Regions from separate parts of the Bacillus sp. GW823-FHT06A10 genome, predicted to be linked through region 2. Evidence: riboswitches for the same ligand, from Rfam matches in the RefSeq annotation. Region 2 holds a riboswitch; each other region holds the start of a gene.
The links. Region 2 has a riboswitch for S-adenosylmethionine ahead of AC1Q8M_RS23350 (bifunctional O-acetylhomoserine aminocarboxypropyltransferase/cysteine synthase). Riboswitches for the same ligand answer to the same signal wherever they lie in the genome.
Positions count from the first base shown of each region.

Region 1 (7,686 bases), on a different contig from region 2:
CAGATTTTTCAGTGGAGGCTAACAAATTAGCGTTTGAAGAAGGTTTAAAGAAAGTAGAATCTTATCTTGGACAAGACTATCCATTAATTATTGGGGGAGAAAAAATCACTACAGAAGACAAAATTGTTTCTGTAAACCCTGCAAATAAAGAGGAACTTGTTGGTCGTGTTTCAAAAGCAAGCCGTGAGTTAGCTGAAAAAGCAATGCAAGTAGCGGATGAAACATTCCAAACTTGGAGAAAATCAAAGCCAGAAATGCGTGCAGACATTTTATTCCGTGCTGCAGCAATCGTTCGTCGCAGAAAACATGAATTCTCTGCTATTCTTGTAAAAGAAGCAGGTAAGCCATGGAATGAGGCAGATGCTGATACAGCAGAAGCAATCGACTTTATGGAATATTATGGTCGTCAAATGTTAAAATTAAAAGACGGTATTCCAGTAGAAAGCCGTCCAATTGAATATAATCGTTTCTCTTACATTCCATTAGGAGTAGGTGTTATCATTTCTCCTTGGAACTTCCCATTCGCAATTATGGCAGGTATGACAACAGCTGCTTTAGTTTCTGGTAACACAGTATTACTAAAACCAGCTAGTACAACTCCTGTAGTAGCAGCGAAATTTATGGAAGTATTAGAAGAAGCTGGCTTACCAGCTGGCGTAGTAAACTTCGTTCCAGGTAATGGTTCTGAAGTTGGTGACTACTTAGTAGATCATCCTCGTACACGTTTCGTAAGCTTCACGGGATCTCGTGATGTAGGTATCCGTATTTATGAGCGTGCAGCGAAAGTAAACCCAGGCCAAATTTGGTTAAAACGCGTTATCGCTGAAATGGGCGGTAAAGATACAATCGTTGTTGATAAAGAAGCAGATCTTGAATTAGCAGCTAAGTCTATCGTTGCATCAGCATTCGGATTCTCAGGACAAAAATGTTCTGCATGTTCTCGTGCAGTAATCCACGAAGATGTATACGATCACGTATTAAATCGTGCTGTTGAATTAACAAAAGAATTAACAGTTGCTAACCCAGCAGTATTAGGTACAAACATGGGTCCTGTTAATGACCAAGCTGCATTCGATAAAGTAATGAGCTATGTTGCAATTGGTAAAGAAGAAGGTAGAATCTTAGCAGGTGGCGAAGGAGACGATTCTAAAGGCTGGTTCATCCAACCAACAATCGTTGCTGATGTTGCAGAAGATGCTCGCTTAATGAAAGAAGAAATCTTCGGACCAGTAGTAGCATTCTGTAAAGCAAAAGACTTCGATCATGCACTTGCAATTGCAAACAATACGGAATACGGTTTAACAGGTGCTGTTATTACTAACAACCGTGACCATATTGAAAAAGCACGTGAAGACTTCCACGTTGGTAACTTATACTTCAACCGTGGATGTACTGGTGCAATCGTAGGTTACCAACCATTCGGTGGCTTTAACATGTCTGGTACAGACTCTAAAGCTGGTGGACCTGATTACTTAGCACTTCACATGCAAGCAAAAACTACTTCTGAAACTTTATAAGAAATAGTAGAGGAGCTCTTCACAAAGTGTGAAGAGCTCCTTTTAAAATTGAAACCCCATATATTACCGTCGTTCGAAGAGAATGAGCTAAAACCTATTAATAGCGGGATAAATATGTAAACAGAAATAAAATAATGAGAAAAGTTGACGTATTAGTCATATTTTTTAGTATTCATTTTGAGAATTTCCTGTATAATACAATTTGAAAGAAAATCTATGGTTCGACAAGGAACACTCCTTTCGGTTTTGCTCACTGAAAGGAGTGTTTTTTTATTGACATAGATCAAGAGTCTTGATTTCGGAATCTTCAATAATTAGATAGAAGAAAAACTCTCTATTTAAGTAGTTGATTTGGAAAATATTAAATATATAAGAAAAAAATTAAATTTATTTTTAGGATTTTGTATAGTATACTAAGTGATTTTATAATCGAATATCGAGATTTTAAGTTTTAATTATTGTTTTAATATTTATTATATTCTGGCATAATAGATTTGTACTTTTGGAAAAGACAAAAATGGTGAGGGGAAATGTTATGTGGGAAGGGATGATTGTTAGATGAATAAAAAGAATTATGTTGAATATGTTGACGTACTACGTGTATTTTCGATGTTTGCGGTAGTGTTTCTTCATACTGCTGCAGGAAGTTTACGGGGGAATATCGGTTCGGGTACTTGGCATATAACGAATGCACTGACAACTGTATTTAGTACGAGTGTACCTATCTTCTTTATGATTTCTGGTGCGATGTTAATGAGGAGTAGTAAAACGGAATCACTTAAAATAACTTATACAGAACGTTTGCCAAAATTAATTGTGCCATTTATTATATGGTCAACTATTGCTGTGTTATACTTTACGCCAAGGCCGATACAAATAACAAATGTTATTAAGAGTATTTTATACATGCCGAATCAAGCAGCGACAGTACATCTTTGGTTTATGTATGCCATTATTCCTTTGTATATTCTTTCTCCTCTTTTGAAGAAAATGGTAGATGCTTTAAGTAAAGAGCTTATAAAGTACATGTTAATTCTTTGGTTTATAGTAAGTTCGCTATTGCCAACAATTGCAGTACTAGTTCCAAATGAATTAAAACCAATATTTACGTTGTATCCTAATTTTGATATGAACTTTTTAGGCGGATATATAGGGTATTTCCTCATAGGTTATTATTTAATGACATATGAGAAGAAGGTATCCAAAAGGTTGTTACTATCCATAATCGTTATAGATACATTTTTAATTATATTGGGTACTTGGTATGCAACGGTTAAAATAGGGGAATACTCTGAGGATTTTAAGGCATACGTTAGAGTATTCGAAGTAATGCTTTCAGGTTCAATCTTCTTATTAGTAAAAGAGTATTTTAGAAATTACTCAATGAATCCGTTTATGTTTAAGTGGATACAAATTTTATCTGCTTTTTCATTTGGTGTGTATTTAATGCATAATTTAGTAGTTGTATATATTGGGAATAGATTGAATATTTGGCCAGCGCAATCAATTTGGATGTTATTAGTTGCTTTCATAATAATTACAGTTATAACAATGATAGCAATTATAATTTTTGCAAGTATAAAAATCACATGTTATCCATTAACAGGAATGAGTTTTAAGGAAGCTTCTCGTACATGTAATATTCAATTTTTATGGGGAAATTGGACTCAATCAAAAGATATTAAAAATGATAATGTATCAATGTAAATAATTAGTGAGGTTTTTATAAGTATAATATGAATTCCTCAAAATAGGGCATGAATAGATGGTAAATATAATATAGTCGAAAAAAATCCTTTTGAATTTTCAAAAGGATTTTTTTCTTTGGACAAACTCTTTTTTGCTAAGTATTTCCGCATATATATTATTCAAACTTGCTAAAATTGTATTATGAATATAAACAGCTGGTATAGTAGCGTTCTTAAAAGAAAGGTCTTTTGTAGCACAAGCATCATGTATAACGGTACATTGAAAGCCAAAATCGAATGCAGCCCTTACTGTAGCATCAATACACATATGAGTCATCATCCCGCATACGACGACATGTTCAATGTCTAAACGCTGTAATTGCTCTAGAAGATTAGTTTCTCGGAAGCTATTTGGATAATGTTTGACTATAACGGTTTCTTCTCTAAGTGGACGTACGCTTTCGTGAATATGTACACCTTCTGTATTAGGTAGGAAAAAAGTAGCGTCATCTTTTATAGCTACGTGTTGGATATGAAAAATAGGTTCGCTGTTTGTTCTAAAGTGTTGTAATAACTGATTAGCATATTCGCTTGCTTCTACTGGATTACGCAATTCCATCTTTCCATTTGGAAAATAATCGTTTTGAATATCGACGAGTAAAAGAGCTGTTTTCATATATTTATCTGCCTCCGAGTTTCATATTCAAATAAATTTATTCAATTTGTAGAGAGGATTCTCCTGTTTAAAAATATGAGGAAGAAGAATTTTAAATAACCTTGAAAGTTACTATTTTCTCATGAATTTTCATCTGAAAATTTTAATAAAGGAATAATTAATATTTTTCTAAAAAATGTATTGACTCTTATTATTCTGAGTTCTATAATGAGAATTAATTAAATGACAATTAAATCGATACATTCTTATCCAGAGAGGTGGAGGGACTGGCCCTACGATACCTCAGCAACGGGTTTTTTAATACCGTGCTAACTCCAGCAAGCCATATAAAGGCTTGGAAGATGAGAAGATGTGAACGAGTACATATAAGTGCTCTCCTTCTTATCTTTATGGTTGATAAGAAGGAGAGCACTTTTTATTTTACCTCGAAAGCTCTACTTCAAGTTTTTACAGCATATAGGAGGGGAAAAAATGATTTCTTTTAACAATGTAAGTAAAGTGTATGAATCAGCTGGGCAATCTGTTCATGCGGTGGAGGATGTAACATTATCAGTTGAGAAAGGCGAAATTTTTGGCATTATCGGTTTTAGTGGCGCTGGAAAGAGTACATTATTACGCTTAGTAAATATGTTAGAGAGACCAACGTCAGGAACGATTGCAATAGATGATAAAGATATTACATCATTATCGACGAAAGAATTACGCAAACTAAGACAAAGAATCGGAATGATTTTTCAAAGCTTTAATTTATTTAATTCAAGAACAGTGTTTGGGAATATTGCTTATCCATTAAAGTTAGCGAAATTGCCAAAGAACGAGATAAAGGAACGAGTGAATGAACTGCTGAAGTTTGTAGGGTTAGAAGATAAAGCAAACTATTATCCAGAACAGCTATCAGGGGGACAAAAGCAACGTGTTGGTATTGCTAGAGCACTTGCGACATCGCCAGATATTCTTATATGTGATGAGGCAACATCAGCCTTAGATCCAGAAACGACGACAGAAATTCTAAACTTATTAAAGAAAGTAAATCGAGAATACAATTTAACAATTCTTCTTATTACACATGAAATGCATGTTGTGAAAGAAATTTGTCACCGTGTAGCTGTAATGGAGAAGGGAAAAGTTATTGAAGAAGGAAAACTGTTCGATGTTTTCACGCAACCAAAAACAAAGACGACTCAAAACTTTGTACGTTCTGTTATTAATGATCATTTACCAGAAAGTGTTCTAGCGAAAATTCAAAATGGTGGTCAAATTTATCGTCTAACATTTACTGGTGAGGAGACAGGGCAGCCGGTACTATCATATATCGCAAAAAACTATAACGTCGATGTAAATGTACTGTACGGAAATATTATTGAACTTCAAAATGTGCTATTTGGAAATCTGCTTGTAGAATTGCAAGGTGAGCAGAGGGAAATTCAAAAAGCATTACAACATCTAAGACTGCAAGTGCAGCTGAAGGAGGTAGAAGCTCATGCGAGTTGATTGGAGTATATTTTGGCCGCGCATACTAGATGCGACGGGGGATACCCTCTTAATGGTAATTGTAACCCTTATATTCGCTACAATTCTTGGTATACCGCTAGGTTTACTTTTATATGTAACGAGAAAAGGAAACTTTTTAGAAAATAAATGGGTCTTTTCTATTCTTAACATCATAATTAATACAATTCGTCCGGTACCATTCATTATCTTTTTAGTAGCGTTAAGTCCACTAACGAGAAGTGTTATCGGAACGACGATTGGAACAGCAGCAGCAATTTTCCCGATGACGTTAGTCGCATCAATTGGTATTGCTAGAATGGTTGAAACAAATCTTGTTTCCGTTCCGAAAGGAGTAATTGAGGCAGCACAAGCAATGGGCGCCTCGCCAATTAGAATCGTTTTTGAAATCCTTGTACCAGAAGCGTTAGCACCATTAATCTTAGGTATCACATTTATGACAGTTGGTTTAATTGAATTTTCTGCAGTTGCTGGGCTTGTCGGTGGTGGCGGTCTTGGTGACTTGGCAATGACATATGGTTATCAACGTTTTGATACATCAGTTATGTTTGTAACGGTTGTTTTACTTATTATTCTCGTGCAGATAGCTCAAAATTTAGGAAACTACTTTGCGAAAGTCTTGTTACGTAGATCATAAAAAGGAAGAGAGGAAAAGAAAATGAAGAAAATTTTAGCATTTGCATTATCAGCGATTGTAGGAGTCTCAGCATTAAGTGGCTGCTCAAGTGGAGACACGGGTGCAGGAGCGAAAGAAAAAGTAGTTCGCGTCGGTGTAACTGGAACGGATGGAGACGCTTGGGAAATTTTGAAGAAAAAAGCTGAAAAAGAAGGGATTAAGATTAAACTGGTGGAGTTCTCTGATTATACAACTCCAAATAAAGCTTTAGCTGATGGAGATATTGAATTAAACTCATTTCAGCATATTGCTTTCTTAGAGCAATTTAAAAAAGAGCATAAGTTAGATATTACAGCTGTTGGTACAACACAAATTGCGCCAATGGGTTTATACTCTGAAAAATATAAGAAGGCAAATGAAATTCCAGATGGTTCAGAAATTGCAATTCCAAACGATCCAACGAACCAAGCACGTGCATTAAAACTTCTTGATGCAGCTGGAGTATTAAAGCTTAAAAAAGATTTTGGCTTATTTGGAGATCCAAGCGGCATTGCTGAAAATCCGAAGAAATTAAAAATTACACCGGTTATCGCACAGCAAACACCTCGTGTGTTAAAAGATGTAGCGGCATCAGTTATTAATAACGGTGTTGCTGGTCAAGCTGGATTAGATCCAGCGAAGGATCCTATTTTCTTAGAAGATCCAAAGAATGAAAATGCGAAGCCTTATATTAATATTTTCGCAGCTCGTACGAAAGATAAAGATGATCCAACACTGAAAAAAGTAATTGAACTATACCATTCAAAAGAAGTAACAGATGCAATTAAGAAAGAAACAAATGATGGTTCAATTTCAGTAGATCTTTCACTTGAGGAGCTTGAAAAAATCGTAAAATAATGATTGGGTTTAATGGACTAACAGAAGGAACCCCTCCGCTGTTAGTTCGTTCAACATATAATCTACTTAACAAACGAACCCTAATTCTGTACCTTCCAATTTTGTATAACGTAGAATCCAATGTTTGTTAAGTAGAGTAATGGACCAGGAGTTTTCCTGGTCTTTTTTTACCCCGTAAAACCCCCACTGATTAAAGTTTTACTTTATGAATGAAAGCAACTAGCAAATAGTAAGGTAATCCAAATTATAATGGGGTAAGAAAATAAGCTGAACATGAGTATAATTACGAATTGCTTTTTATGAATTAAGTGTTTTTGGGATGAAAAAAAGAAAATAGAAAAGATAACAATGAAAACTGCGGATATTACGCCGGGGTTATAGGAGCGATAAATGAAAAACAAAACAATATGTTGAACAGAGTTGAAGAAGATAGCCCCTTGTATAAAAATAATCCAGTATATAGAAGACAAGAAGTTCAGTTGATATAGAAAGATGATAAGTAAGACAAAGATTGTTAATACGGAAATGGCAATGAAAAATTGTTGGCTAGTTATAAGATGAATTGAAAATTGATTAGCAATATATTGTGGCATTTGGAAAGCTTCTTCAAGGTTATGAATGAAAAATAATAAAGGAATGATCCAGAGTATAGTAGTGGAATGTTTTTTCATCAACTTACATCACCCCAATAAAGTATAGAAAGCCTAAAAAAGGCCCTCTATACAGAGATAGTTATTCAATAATGATATTTTTTAAATTATTTTCATAATGCTCTCGCTCTTT
Region 1 covers NZ_JBXAHT010000004.1:27,771-35,456, forward strand. The annotation lists gene pruA (L-glutamate gamma-semialdehyde dehydrogenase) at 1-1,517, shown strand, start outside; gene AC1Q8M_RS23940 (acyltransferase) at 2,076-3,224, shown strand; gene AC1Q8M_RS23945 (cysteine hydrolase family protein) at 3,324-3,881, opposite strand; SAM riboswitch class I at 4,124-4,229, shown strand; gene AC1Q8M_RS23950 (methionine ABC transporter ATP-binding protein) at 4,353-5,372, shown strand; gene AC1Q8M_RS23955 (methionine ABC transporter permease) at 5,362-6,027, shown strand; gene AC1Q8M_RS23960 (MetQ/NlpA family ABC transporter substrate-binding protein) at 6,049-6,903, shown strand; gene AC1Q8M_RS23965 (HXXEE domain-containing protein) at 7,107-7,574, opposite strand; gene AC1Q8M_RS23970 (DUF3926 domain-containing protein) at 7,636-7,686, opposite strand, start outside.
Region 1: linked by a shared signal. The riboswitch ahead of AC1Q8M_RS23950 (methionine ABC transporter ATP-binding protein) and the one ahead of AC1Q8M_RS23350 (bifunctional O-acetylhomoserine aminocarboxypropyltransferase/cysteine synthase) in region 2 are both predicted to bind S-adenosylmethionine.

Region 2 (7,686 bases):
ATACATTATTAGATTTCCAAAAGGCTGAAAAAGTGGCTTTACGGGTGCTTTTTGAAGAGAAGGGAATCCCTTTAACAGACGAGATAGAGGCTCGTTATAAAAAAATAAATAAAGGTCTTTGGGATGCTTTTGAAAAAGGGGAACTATCACGCAATGAAGTTGTAAATACACGATTCTCTCTGTTGTTTAAAGAGTATGGAGAAGAAGTAGATGGAATATTATTCGAAAATAATTACCGTAACTACTTAGAAGAAGGAAATCAACTCATGCAAGGTGCGTTTGAATTTATAAATCAAATTCAAGGGGAGTATGAGTTGTATATAGTGACAAATGGTGTTTCTAAGACGCAAGATAAACGTTTGCGTAATGCAGGGTTACATTCATTGTTTAAAGATGTTTTTGTTTCGGAAGATACAGGTTTTCAAAAGCCGATGAAAGAGTATTTTGATTATGTTTTTGAACGGATTCCTAACTTTGCACCTGAAGAAGGGCTGATTATTGGGGATTCATTAAGCGCGGATATTAAAGGTGGATATGTAGCGGGAATTGATACTTGTTGGTTTAATCCAGAAAGGAAGTTAAATGATAGTGGGATTATACCGACATATGAAGTGCATAATTTTGAGGAGTTAGAAGCGTTATTAAAGCAGCATGTGTAATAAAAAAATAGACAGTGGAGCTTTCGTCTCCAATGTCTATTTTTGTTAATTTGTATTTTCGTTATGTTTTGGGAGTGGAAAGGCATTCCCGATAGCAGCTGCACCAAGCATTGGCAATAGTAAATTAAGCGGGAAAAACATAAGTAATAGTAATGTTATAGCTATTGGCTTTCGTAACGCATAGCTCGAAATTGCTGTCGTTACGATAGCAACGGATGCTACTGGATCTATAGGAAGAATAGATGCTATAGCGTATCCAATACTTGATCCGGAAAATATAATTGGGAATATATGTCCACCCCGCCACCCTGTGTTCAAACAAACGGCAGTAATACACAACTTTAAAATCCCTGAAAGAAGTAGTATCCAAAAAGATAAATGGCTCCATTCAACAACTAACTCTTTTAATTGATGTTCCCCTGAAAATAATGTGTACGGAAGAAAAGTTCCTGCAATTCCTAATAAAATGCCACCGATAATTCCGAGTGTCAGCTTGTATTCCCTAAAAGGGTGAATTAACTTCTCTAATGTGAATTCTAACTTGAAATAAAAGAAACCAACTATAGCACCGATACTAGCAAGTGGAAGAAATGCGATCCATTCATTGAAAGAAAGTGCACCTTCCCCGAAATCAACAATAAAGGATCCACGATTATCGAGTTTACTCAGTAGTAAATAAACAGAAAAACCTGCGAAAGTAGTAGTTAAGTATACAATTGCCTTTTTTCCTTTAGAAAAAGCAGCAATTTGTTCCCCCTCATTTTCATTCGGTGCTAAATAACCGAATAATGGTGCGTTAAAAATGACACTTAAAGTAGCGCCAATTCCAATCTCGGTTAGCTCATTCATACCCTTTAAGGCAAATTTAAAGCGATCCCCTACCCATGTGCACAGTCCGCCTATAATTCCAACTAGTGCGGCTTCTGGACCAAGACTAGCTCCGAAAATTAAAACAATAATCGCTGTTAAAGTAGCCTGATGGACAAAGCGATATTCGATTCGACCAGTTTTTTTATATTCAGTCATCACTTCAGGCATAAGGCGTGGATATATACCGAAATATTTTTGTGATAGACCAACGAGGACCCCGCCAATTATTGTTACGCAAAGGGTGTAATAAGAGGGATAAGAGAGAACTTCAGGCAAGTATCTCCAAATAAAGTGGATTCCAATATTTATTGTGACTAAAAATAACCAGACTGTAGCTCCTACTATAGATCCTAGAAGAATGCCATATAGAGCAAGTATGTACTGCATATCTTTTTTATTTGTCATGTTATACCTCCGTTATGTAAATCTCAGTAGGGAAAAAGTGAAATATACTAGTGGAAGATGGATTGAATATATATAGTATCTTTTTGAGAGGACCGCCTATTCAACATATAGGCTGAATTTTAGAGAATTTGAATTTATAGGTTAAATTACTTATTTAATTTTATAGACTGATTTGAGTTTTTTAAAGGTCTTTTTTGAAATAGACTAGAATATATTTCTTTTGTTGCTTTATATGAAACTGTTAACATTTATTTTAGAACATTCAGAAAAACTGTTTGACATTAGGAAATTATTGCTATAAAATCAACGGTAATTGCATAGTCTTATCAAGAAAAGGTGGAGGGACAGGCCCGATGAAACCTTGGCAACAGCCGTATAACGGAATTGTGCCAAATCCTGCAGGTAGTAATCCTGAGAGATAAGAAAGAGCCTTTAGAGCGTGTTTTCAAACTGCTCCTTTCTTGTTTTCAGGAAAGGGGCAGTTTTTTATTTTGTATAAAAGAAAGGAGAATGAGAGATGGGAGAATCATGGGGAAAAGGAACGATTTGTGTGCAAGGTGGCTATACGCCAAAGAATGGTGAACCACGTGTTTTACCACTTTATCAAAGCACAACGTATAAATACGATACTTCGGATGATTTAGCAGCTCTATTTAACTTAGAGGCAGAAGGATATATTTATACGCGTATTGGAAACCCTACTCTAGCCGCATTTGAGCAGAAGTTATCAGATTTAGAAGGCGGTGTAGGAGCTGTTGCAACGGCTTCTGGGCAAGCAGCTATTATGCTCGCAGTTTTAAATATTTGTAGTAGTGGGGATCATTTACTTTGCTCTTCAACTGTTTACGGGGGAACGTTTAATTTATTTGGGGTGAGTTTACGTAAGCTTGGCATTGATGTTACGTTCTTTAATCCAAATTTAACGGCAGATGAAATTACGGCACTTGCTAACGATAAGACGAAACTTATCTATGCAGAATCATTAGGAAATCCAGCGATGAATGTTTTAAATTTCAAAGAATTTTCAGCTGCCGCTAAAGAATTAGAGGTACCTTTTATCGTTGATAATACATTAGCAACTCCTTATTTATGCCAAGCGTTTGAATATGGGGCAAATATTATTGTTCATTCTACGACTAAATATATCGATGGGCATGCGAGCTCTTTAGGCGGTATTGTAATTGACGGTGGAAACTTTGATTGGACAAATGGAAAATATCCTGAGCTTGTTGAACCAGATCCAAGTTATCACGGTGTAAGTTACGTTCAAAACTTTGGTGCAGCAGCATATATTGTGAAAGCACGTGTTCAACTATTAAGAGATTATGGAAATTGTATGAGCCCATTCAATGCATATATTAGCAATATTGGCTTAGAGACTTTGCATTTACGAATGGAGCGTCATAGCGAAAATGCTCTGGCAGTTGCTAAGTGGCTTGCTAATCATGAACGTATTGAATGGGTGAATTATCCGGGATTAGATAGTAATAAAAATTACTCGTTAGCACAAAAGTATTTGAAAAAAGGTGCTAGTGGGGTTTTAACATTTGGTATTAAAGGGGGATTAGAAGCAGCAAAAGAATTTATCGCAAATGTAAAACTAGCAACTCTTGTAACGCACGTAGCTGATGCACGAACTTGCGTTATACATCCCGCTAGTACGACGCATAGACAATTAAATGCTGAAGATCAGCGTTTAGCTGGTGTTACATCTGATTTAATTCGTTTATCGGTTGGTATAGAAGATGTTTCTGATATTATTGCAGATTTGGAAGCAGCTCTAGTTGGAGGCAAAACACATGCCGATCATAATTGATAAAGATTTACCGGCTCGCAAAGTGTTGCAAAAAGAAAATATTTTTGTAATGACGAAGGAGCGAGCAGAAACACAAGATATACGCGCTTTGAAAATTGCTATATTAAATTTAATGCCAACGAAGCAAGATACAGAGGCACAATTACTTCGCTTAATTGGAAACACACCGTTGCAATTAGATGTTCATTTACTTCATATGGAATCACATCTGTCTCGTAATGTAGCGCAGAACCATTTAACGAGCTTTTATAAAACGTTTCGTGATATTGAAAATGAAAAATTTGATGGGCTCATTATTACAGGAGCACCAGTTGAAACTCTTTCTTTTGAAGAAGTAGATTATTGGGAAGAGCTTAAACGTATTATGGAGTATTCAAAAACGAATGTAACATCTACGCTCCATATTTGCTGGGGGGCACAGGCTGGTTTGTACTATCATTATGGTGTTCCAAAGTATCCCCTTAAGGAAAAAATGTTCGGTGTATTTGAACATGAGGTTTGCGAGCAACATGTGAAATTGTTACAAGGATTTGATGAATTGTTTTTTGCTCCGCATTCTCGTCATACAGAAGTACGAGAGAATGATATTAGAGAAGTGAAAGAATTAACATTGTTAGCAAACTCTGAAGAAGCAGGTATTCACCTTGTTATTGGACCAGAAGGAAGGCAAGTTTTTGCCCTTGGACATAGCGAATATAGTTGTGAGACGTTAAAACAAGAATACGAACGAGATCGTGACAAGGGATTAAATATTGATGTGCCAAAAAACTATTTTAAACATAATAATCCAGATGAAAAGCCGCTTGTTAGGTGGAGGAGTCATGGTAATTTATTGTTTTCTAATTGGTTGAATTATTACGTGTATCAAGAAACCCCTTATATATTGTAAAGAAAGATTGTGTAACACGTGGCAACGTTTTCCTTGTAAAGATTAACTTATATTTTTCCGAATGTTCAAAATACATTGTTTTTCAGATTTTTTACTCATATAATTTCATCTAAACACAATTTTTGAGGGGTGGACAGTACTATGAAAGAAATTCAAGTTGGGTTATTAGGTCTTGGGACAGTTGGCAGTGGTGTGGTTCGTATTATTACGGATCATCAAGAACGACTCATACACCAAGTAGGTTGTCCAGTTAAGGTAACGAAAGTATTAGTGCAAAACATTGAGAAAGAGAGAGAGGTAGAGGTACCTTCTACTCTATTAACACGAGATGCAAATGAAATTTTAGATAATCCAAATATTGATGTTGTCATCGAAGTGATGGGTGGCATTGATGATGCAAAATCATATATTTTACAAGCTTTAAAAAGCGGAAAGCATGTTGTAACTGCAAATAAAGACTTAATGGCATTACATGGAGCTGAATTATTAGCGACAGCAAAAGATAATAAGGCTGATTTATTCTATGAGGCGAGTGTGGCAGGAGGAATTCCAATTTTACGCAGTATCGTAGAAGGACTTTCTTCAGATCTTATTACGAAAGTAATGGGAATTGTAAATGGAACGACAAATTTTATTTTGACGAAAATGTCAGACGAAGGGAGAGCATATAACGACGTGTTAAAAGAAGCCCAACAACTTGGATTTGCAGAAGCAGATCCAACATCAGACGTAGAAGGTTTAGATGCAGCAAGAAAAATGACGATTTTAGCTACTCTCGGTTTCTCTACAAATGTAGAGCTTGGAGATGTGAAAGTAAAAGGGATTACCTCTATTACAGAGGAAGATATTGAATACAGTAAGAGCTTAGGTTATACAATTAAATTAATCGGTCTTGCAAAACGAGATGGTGAAAAATTGGAGGTTACAGTTGAACCAACTTTACTTCCAAATACACATCCTCTTGCGGCAGTACAAAATGAATATAACGCTGTGTATGTGTACGGTGAAGCAGTTGGAGAAACGATGTTTTATGGACCAGGCGCAGGAAGTTTACCGACAGCGACAGCTGTTGTTTCAGATTTAGTTGCTGTAATGCAAAATATTAGATTAGGGGTAACAGGAAATAGTGCAGTAGTCCCACAATATCAAAAAGTATTAAAAGATCCAGACGAAATTGTCGTGAAAAAGTTTTTAAGACTTCATGTAAAAGACGAAATTGGTGTATTTGCAAAAATTACTTCACTGTTCTCTGAGCGTGGCGTTAGCTTTGAAAAGATTATTCAAATGCCGCTTGAAGAGAAAGGAAAGGCTGAAATTGTAATTGTAACGCATCGTGCGTCTCTTGCTGATTATGATTATATTCTACATACGTTGCAAGGGTATGAAGAAATCGATTGTTTGAAAGCGAACTATCGAATTGAAGGGGATGCTAAGTAGTATCTCTTACCATAAAACAGAAAGAGCCTATTAAGCAGCTTGCTTAATAGGCTCTTTTCTATTTAAAATCTGCGTACCAACTTGAATAAATGCTTGGATAATCCAGCCTGTTGTAAAGGATAAGATGATTGTTCCAAAATAGATAGGTCCATCTAATAAAAAGCTTAACGTTAAAAATAAAAAGGCTAATGAAATCTCTGTTCTTCTAAACGTCCATTTTTTCTTTTCAGCAACCGTTAAAACGAAAGCTTCTTGAGGCGCTGCGCAAAGGTTTGTAGAGACGTAAAGACCAATTCCAGCTCCAACGAATAGATTTCCGCAAATAAGTGTTATATATTTTGGAAGAGAGCGGATAGCGTCCATAATAGTTGTAATGGAACCAATCCAATCAACAAAAAGAGAAATAAGAACCATCGTTACAATTGTACCGATTGTAATTTGTTTTTTATTCCAAAAGAGTACGATAAGTGTAAAGGCAAAGTTAATCATGAAAATCCAAAAACCAATACTTATCCCAAAATTTTGATATAGTGCAATAAAGAAGGAATCATAAGGACTAAGTCCAAAGGAAGTAATTGTTGTCATCATATTAATACCGATGGCAAGAATGAGTAAACCGCCAATGAAAAATATATATTCTAATTTGAATCGAAGCATAGTTGTATATCCTTTCTAAATGTATTTGCTAGGAAAGGATATATTGTGGAAAGCTTACCAGGTCAAGGGAGAATTTTTGTGAGAAGGGGAAAATGAGATGACAAATATAAGAAAGATTGCTGAACTTGCTGGAGTATCTGTTTCAACTGTTTCACGTGTACTAAATAATCATCCGTACGTAAATGAACAGAAACGAAAAGAAATTTTAGCAATTATAGAAGAATTAAATTACACGCAAAACGTGAATGCAATTCATTTAGTGAAAGGAAAAACGAATGTAATTGGCGTTTTATTGCCACACGTAAATGATCAATATTATAGTGCTATTATCGAGGGGATATCAAAAGAAACAGCAAAGAATAATTATAATATGATGCTTTGCCAGACAAATTATAGCGAAGAAAGAGAACTAGAAATTTTAAATATGTTAAAAATGAAAAAGCTTGATGGGGTTATTATTTGTTCTCGGACAAATAGTAAGGAGAAGCTTGAAAAATATACGAAATTCGGCCCAATTGTTATGTGTGAAGAAATAGATTCGAAGTATATTTCAAGTGTCCATATCGATTACTACAAAGTATTTTCACGTGGGATGAAAAGCTTAATAGATGCCGGTCATACACGTATTGGATATTGTATTGGAAGAAGTAATAGCGTTAATAGCCAAAGACGAAAGAAGGCGTACGAAGATTCGCTTCAACAGAGTATCGTAACATCGTTAGAGACCTGGAAATTTGAGGGATGTTTTACAGTGGAAGATGGACGCAATGTAATTAGAGAATGGGCTCATATGTCAGTAAAACCGACGGCGTTCCTTGTATCTTGTAACCATATTGCAGCGGGGATGGTTACAGAAGCAAAAAAACAAGGAGTTCGTATTCCAGAGGATATTACGATTATCGGGTGTGATGATCAAGAGGTGGCAGATATATTGGGTATAACGACGATTTCGC
Region 2 covers NZ_JBXAHT010000003.1:505,577-513,262, reverse strand. The annotation lists gene AC1Q8M_RS23360 (YjjG family noncanonical pyrimidine nucleotidase) at 1-659, shown strand, start outside; gene AC1Q8M_RS23355 (chloride channel protein) at 705-1,934, opposite strand; SAM riboswitch class I at 2,255-2,359, shown strand; gene AC1Q8M_RS23350 (bifunctional O-acetylhomoserine aminocarboxypropyltransferase/cysteine synthase) at 2,452-3,750, shown strand; gene metA (homoserine O-acetyltransferase MetA) at 3,734-4,639, shown strand; gene AC1Q8M_RS23340 (homoserine dehydrogenase) at 4,781-6,076, shown strand; gene AC1Q8M_RS23335 (YczE/YyaS/YitT family protein) at 6,107-6,733, opposite strand; gene AC1Q8M_RS23330 (LacI family DNA-binding transcriptional regulator) at 6,831-7,686, shown strand, end outside.

Region 3 (7,686 bases), on a different contig from region 2:
CTACTTTCTCCATTGCACTTACACTTTTCTTTTTAATTTTTGCAAAAGGGACTTTACACCAAGCGGCAATCGCTGCTGCTATTTCTTTAGCAATTAGCCATATTCCTGTACAAATATTAAAAAGGTGGTATCCACGAAAACGTCCGTATTTAACAATTCAGGATGCGAAATATCCAGTCCATCCATTAAAAGACCACTCTTTCCCGTCTGGTCATACAACAGCCGTTTTCTCTGTCTTCATTCCATTTATTTGCTATAATCCAAGCTTACTTGCTTTCCTATTACCGTTAGCATTATGCGTCGGTATTTCTCGTATTTATTTAGGGCTTCACTATCCGTCAGATGTATTCGTCGGCATGTGCCTTGGCACTTGCTCTGGCATCATCTCTTTTTATCAATTCATCCCACTTTTCACATAAAGGAGTGATATGATGAGAGTCGCCATTTTTACCGATACTTTTACGCCACAAGTTAACGGGGTTGCGAAAACGTTAGAACGATTAACAAGTTACTTTCAAAAAGAACAGATCGCCTATTCTGTTTTCGCCCCTCAACATACAGCTGAAGATAATTTCGTGGCTAATGTGAACAAGATGAGAAGTATCCCGTTAACAATATTATATCCAGAATGTCGCTTTTCTTTTCCTACTCCGCGTATTAAACGGGAACTTCATTCCTTTAAACCTGACATTATTCACATTGCCACACCTTTCAACATGGGACTTTGTGGACTGTATTACGCCAAAAAGTTAAACATCCCAGTTGTCGGTTCTTATCATACTGATTTCGATGCGTATTTACGCTATTACAAAATTGAATTTCTCTCCAATATGCTTTGGAACTATTTAAAATGGTTTCATAGTCATATGCAAAAAAATTTCGTTCCCTCCCCTGAAACATTACATCAATTAAAAAATAAAGGCTTTCAGGCCCTCTCCATTTGGGGACGTGGTGTAGATTGCACACTCTTTCATCCAGCTTACAATACAGACCTATTCCGAAAAAAATATAATATTACAGCGAAGTACGTTCTTTCCTATGTAGGACGAATTGCTCCTGAAAAAGATATTGATACGTTGCAAAACCTTATCGTTAAAACATCGCATACTCGAAACGACATTCATTGGCTCATCGCAGGAGACGGACCTCTAGCAACAAATTTGCGTGAAGCTGTTCCACAAACAAATGTCACTTTTACTGGCTATTTACAAAGTGCAGATTTAGCTGAAGCATATGCTTGTTCTAACATAATGGTATTTCCATCAGCTACTGAAACATTCGGAAATGTCGTACTTGAATCACTCGCATGTGGCACACCTGTCATTGGTGCAAATAGTGGCGGGGTTAAAAATATTATTACAGATGGAAAAACGGGAATTCTTTGTCCCCCTAAAAATGAGGATGCATTTCTATCATCCATTTATTCTTTATTGCAAAATGAAGAAAAACTTGAGCAGATGGGAATAGCAGCTTCATCTTTTGCAAAATCAAAAAGCTGGGATGAGATCTTTCGCGGCTTACTTAACCAGTATGAAGAAGTCCTTCAGCATACCGCATCAGAGTTACTTGCTTGAACAGAAAAACTCCCTTCAAAAAACGAAGGGAGTTTATTACACACTTGTAAATTTTAGTTGAATGAATGATACATAAGGTGAAATATCATTTATTTCCATATTCATTATAGCAAAAATAAACATAACTAAACAGACTTGTAATAAAAACCCATAAAAATTAATATATGGTTATACAGTGTTTTTGCTGTATAATGATTTTAAGAATTCCCCTTAAAATCAACTTACTCACATACCTTTATACAGCAATTGTTCCCCAATTCTGTATATCAAAAAACCTTTCATTCATTTGAAAGGTTTTTTTGAGCCTGCACATATTCTTCTTTTGTATTTACATTTATAAACCAATCTGTATTCGCTTGTACATCTTCTCCAGCAACATACTTCACATTACATTGTGATAAAAGCTGCCCCATACTTCTTTTCTCTTCCTGAAGTAAAGCATAAATCTTTTCTTTCACACGGTTATGATACGCTGCAAGTAGCGGCTGTTTTCTTCCATTAATAATAGGTACAACTGCATCATATTCATTGCTCGTTTGCTCCAGTAAAATGGTAAACCATTCATGCGAAACATTTGGCGCATCGCAAGGCATAATAGCATACCAATCTGCTTCTATGTATTCCATTCCGGATACAATACCGGCCAGCGGTCCATTCCCTTTATAGTGCGGGATATCTTCTATAACAGGAACTTGTACGAATTGCTCTACTCGCTCTTTTATATCAGAATGACTAATGACTACAACTTCTTGGAGCGCACTTGTCATCTCTTTCAAAATATGCTCAATAAAAGTACTACCTTGCCAGCTCGCTAACGCTTTCGGCTCACCAAATCTACTCGACATACCGCCCGCTAATACAATTCCAGCCCACCTACTCATTGGCGATGTAGCTCAAATGTAATATGGCCTAATTCCGGTAAAATTAATTTATTCATCGCAAGGCGAACCGCCCCGCTCGATCCTGGCATCGAGAAAACTACTTTGCGCCCAATTGTACCCCCAATCGCTCTACTTAACATTGCGCTGCTCCCGATATCTTCTAAATAACTAATCATGCGGAACAACTCACCAAACCCGACAATCTCTTTATCTAATAGAGCTGACACTGCTTCAATTGTTACATCACGCTTCGTAATACCAGTACCGCCATTTGTTAATACAACATCTACATCTTCCTTATGATAACCAGCTAACACTGCTTGCTGAATACTTTCTTTATCATCTTTTACAATTTCATAAGAGGTTACTGTATGGCCCGCTTCTTTTAACAATTCATGTAATAGTTGTCCGCTCTTATCCGTTTCTTCCGTACGTGTATCGGAAATCGTAACAATCTTGCAACGCACTTCTTTTGGAGCTTGTTTTTTATGTTCAGTTACACTCATTTTTTATCTTTCCTTTCTTAAAGACTTTTCTTCATTTTATCATACATATCTTTACACAATTATGTATGAAGCCAATCATGCGCCATGATACAATATAAGTATACTAACCCACAAAAAGGAAACTGCACTTTCTTATACTCCTAGACTACATATCTTTAGTTACTCTTTATATTTTCTACATAATAGAATTCAATTTTAAAACTTGTACTAAAAAATAAATTGGAGGTCTACATAGTATGGAACTTTATAAAAAATTAACAACAACATTCATCCTCTTATTCATCGCTTCAATCACTGTCGGCTTTTCCTTAAAAGGTGCAATTCCATACGCTACATTAGTAAGCATTATATTCGCGACACTATTTTTACTAAACAGTGCCTTTTGCGCAGGTAAAGCACGTCAAATGAAAGGTTGATTGCATATCTTCCAGAAGAAATCCACCCTTTGTAAATCATGTAAAAGGAAATACAAACGTATGAAAAGGCATGGATTCATATGCCTTTTCCAGCAAGTGGCATGACTAATACGAAAAAGTATATTGAGCTAGAAGGCGAAGTATATTGCAAATCATGCATTCAAATTGTAAGTAAAACGAAATAAAAAAAGCTTTGCGCTCACCGCGCAAAGCTTTTTTTCATATATTATAGACCAGCTTGCTCTTTTAAAGCTGCAGCTTTGTCTGTACGTTCCCATGAAAGATCTACATCAGTACGTCCGAAGTGGCCGTAAGCTGCTGTTTGTTTGTAAATTGGGCGACGTAAGTCTAGCATTTTAATAATACCAGCTGGGCGAAGATCGAAGTTGTTACGAACTAGTTCTACTAGTACGTCTTCAGATACTTTACCTGTGCCGAATGTATCAACTGAAATTGATACTGGTTGTGCTACACCGATTGCGTATGCAAGTTGTACTTCTGCTTTGTCAGCAAGACCAGCTGCTACGATGTTTTTCGCAACATAACGAGCTGCATATGCTGCAGAACGGTCAACTTTTGTTGCATCTTTACCAGAGAATGCACCGCCGCCATGGCGAGCGTATCCACCGTAAGTATCAACGATGATTTTACGTCCTGTTAAACCAGCATCACCTTGTGGTCCACCAATTACGAAGCGGCCAGTTGGATTAATGAAGAATTTCGTTTCTCCATCCATTAATTCTGCTGGTACTACAGCTTTAATTACGTGCTCTTTTAAGTCGCGATCGATTTCTTCCCATGTAACATCTGGGTGATGTTGTGTAGAAATTACGATAGTATCAACACGTACTGGTTTACCATTTTCATCATACTCAACTGTAACTTGCGTTTTTCCATCTGGACGTAAGTATGATAATGTATCATCTTTACGTACTTCAGTTAAACGGCGAGCTAATTTGTGAGCAAGCGAGATTGGAAGTGGCATTAACTCTTGTGTTTCATTACATGCGAAACCAAACATTAAACCTTGGTCTCCTGCACCAATTGCCTCAATCTCAGCGTCAGTCATTTGACCTTCGCGTGCTTCTAGCGCTTGGTCAACACCCATAGCGATGTCAGCAGACTGCTCATCGATAGATGTTAAAACAGCACAAGTTTCTGCATCGAATCCGTATTTTGCGCGTGTGTAACCAATGCCTTGAATTGTTTCACGAACGATTTTTGGAATATCTACGTAAGTAGAAGTCGTAATTTCCCCCGCTACCAATACTAAACCAGTTGTTACAGTTGTTTCACAAGCTACACGTGCATTTGCGTCTTTTGATAAGATCGCATCTAAAATTGAATCAGAAATTTGGTCACAAATTTTATCTGGATGTCCTTCAGTTACAGACTCAGATGTGAACAGATGACGTTTTTTTGTCATGTGGTAAACCTCCCTACAGTAATTGTATATATTGTACGGAACTCATCCTTAATTTGCCACAAACTGCGACATACATTTATTCTCCCACACAAGCATACAGAAAAACCTTTCCTACTTTACATAGAGGAAAGGTTTAATTTGCTACTTGCATACTGCTTTTTGCCCTTCGCTCTTATCGTTCGAGACCTGTAGCCTCGCACAGGTTTTAGCACCTATTCACCTGCATTTATCAATACAAGTGAGGTTGCTGGGCTTCATCGGGCCTGTCCCTCCGCCAGCTCGGGATAAGAGAGTATCCGTCCCAACCTATACTAAAGAAATGATATTCATTTGTCAATTAATATTCACATTTTCCTGAAAGTTTTTCTCAATACGCCTGAAATGAAATATTAATAGGGAAATAATACATTCACACAAACAAAAAGAAATAAATAGTATACATTATTTATATAATTGTGTTATACTCTTGTTGGGGATTACGAGAAATATTTCATTAAATGAAAAGGATGGTATATAAATATGAGTACTGTGAATGTCCAAATTGGTTTACACGAATTATTGAACGGAAGCAATGCACAGATTCAACTAAGTGTTCCGCAATTAGTGGAAAAAGTATTAATGCGAAATGAAGGGAAATTAACTTCGACTGGTGCCGTTTCTGCTTCAACTGGAAAATATACAGGACGTTCTCCTAAAGATAAATTTATTGTGAAAGAAGCATCGGTTGCTGACAAAATTGCTTGGGGAGCTGTGAACCAACCGATTTCTGAAGAACATTTTAATAAATTATATACTAAAGTTTTAGAATACTTAAAAGAAAAAGAAGAGTTATTCGTCTTCAAAGGATTTGCAGGCGCTGACCGCAATTACCGCCTACCAATTCAAGTTATTAACGAATATGCATGGCACAATTTATTTGTACATCAATTATTCATTCGTCCAACTGAAGAAGAATTAACAACTCATGAATCAGAGTTCACAATTGTTTCTGCACCGAATTTCAAAGCTGATCCAGCTGTTGACGGTACAAACTCTGAAGCATTCATTATGGTTTCATTCGAAAAACGTATCGTACTAATTGGTGGTACAGAATACGCTGGAGAAATGAAAAAATCAATCTTCTCTATTATGAACTTCTTATTACCTGAACAAGATATCCTTTCTATGCATTGCTCTGCAAACGTAGGTGAAGAAGGCGACGTAGCACTATTCTTCGGTTTATCTGGAACAGGTAAAACAACATTATCTGCTGATCCAAACCGTAAATTAATCGGTGATGATGAGCACGGTTGGTCTGATAACGGTGTATTCAATATTGAAGGCGGTTGCTATGCAAAATGTGTAAACCTTTCTCACGAGAAAGAACCACAAATTTTCGATGCAATCAAATTTGGATCTGTTTTAGAAAACGTTATCATTAATGACCAAACGCGTATCGCCGACTACAACGATACTACTTTAACAGAAAATACTCGTGCTGCATACCCTATGCATGCGATCGACAATATCGTACTGCCAAGTGTTGCTGGACACCCAAATACAATTATTTTCTTAACTGCTGATGCATCTGGCGTATTGCCTCCAATCAGTAAGTTATCAAAAGAGCAAGCTATGTATCATTTCTTAAGTGGTTACACTAGTAAACTAGCAGGAACAGAGCGCGGCGTTACATCTCCGCAAGCTACATTCTCAACTTGCTTCGGTTCACCATTCTTACCACTTGATGCATCTCGCTACGCTGAAATGCTTGGTGAAAAAATCGAGAAACACGATGCGAAAGTATTCCTAGTAAACACTGGCTGGACTGGCGGCGAGTACGGAGTTGGTAAACGTATGAACTTAGGTTATACTCGTGCAATGATTCAAGCAGCATTAAGCGGCGAACTTGCAAAAACTGAAACAGCTAAACATGACATCTTCGGTCTTGAAGTTCCACTTCACGTACCAGGTGTACCTGACGAAGTGTTAATGCCTGAACAAACTTGGGCTGATAAAGCTGCTTACAAAGCAAAAGCAATCGAGCTTGCAAATGAATTCAAAGAGAACTTCAAAAAGTTCGAAAGCGTTTCTGAAGATATCATTAACTTAGGCGGTCCAATCGCTTAAATTAAAACTTTCTGTTGGAATAACCCTTTACTCATATGAATAAGTGTCGTGTAACCGTAAAGTTTCGCGTACTCACCGACAAAACCCAATGCGGCTTAACGGTTACACACACTTACATAAAAAAGAAGCTTACGTGAAAACGTAAGCTTCTTTCTATATCTTATATAAAGTGAAATGCTAATCTCTTCATCTGTGACCTAGATTATAAAATTACAGCTTCGAATATATACATTATATCACTACTCGCTACATCTCTCGAGTTTCACATCGTATGGGGTTAAAAAAGGCCCTGACCGCTTCTATTTGTGGCTGGATCATCTATTCCATCTAAAAAGAAGTCTTTTATCTTTTTATCTCTTTTAGCTCTTTGTTAGTTCTTTCTCATCTTTCATGCTATAGTATCCTAAATTCACAACGATTAAGAAATAACCACCCATAATCCCTACTGCAAATGCCCACATAACCATGTGGTGCTCAATTTCGTACATAATAATAGCACCCAAAATGGCAGCTGCAAAACGGTTAAACATACCGAGTGTCGGTGCTTTCGTCTTCTTTACAATACTATCTCCAAGCTTCTCAATTCTTCTCCCTAGAAGCCAAACGCAATACATACTTACAATAAGCCCAATTCCAGCGCCTAAAAAGTGTGCTGAAAACGGTGTTAACATCCAACCTAGTAACAAAATACCTAGTATATAATACGATTGGATTTTAAATGATCTTAGTGACATACTAATCATGCTGTACCTCTCTTCATTCGTTCTTATCTATCCA
Region 3 covers NZ_JBXAHT010000002.1:107,324-115,009, reverse strand. The annotation lists gene AC1Q8M_RS15345 (phosphatase PAP2 family protein) at 1-419, shown strand, start outside; gene AC1Q8M_RS15340 (glycosyltransferase family 4 protein) at 432-1,574, shown strand; gene AC1Q8M_RS15335 (molybdenum cofactor guanylyltransferase) at 1,853-2,455, opposite strand; gene AC1Q8M_RS15330 (MogA/MoaB family molybdenum cofactor biosynthesis protein) at 2,452-2,961, opposite strand; gene AC1Q8M_RS15325 (hypothetical protein) at 3,198-3,377, shown strand; gene metK (methionine adenosyltransferase) at 3,604-4,803, opposite strand; SAM riboswitch class I at 4,973-5,094, opposite strand; gene pckA (phosphoenolpyruvate carboxykinase (ATP)) at 5,323-6,909, shown strand; gene AC1Q8M_RS15310 (ATP synthase subunit I) at 7,269-7,652, opposite strand.
Region 3: linked by a shared signal. The riboswitch ahead of metK (methionine adenosyltransferase) and the one ahead of AC1Q8M_RS23350 (bifunctional O-acetylhomoserine aminocarboxypropyltransferase/cysteine synthase) in region 2 are both predicted to bind S-adenosylmethionine.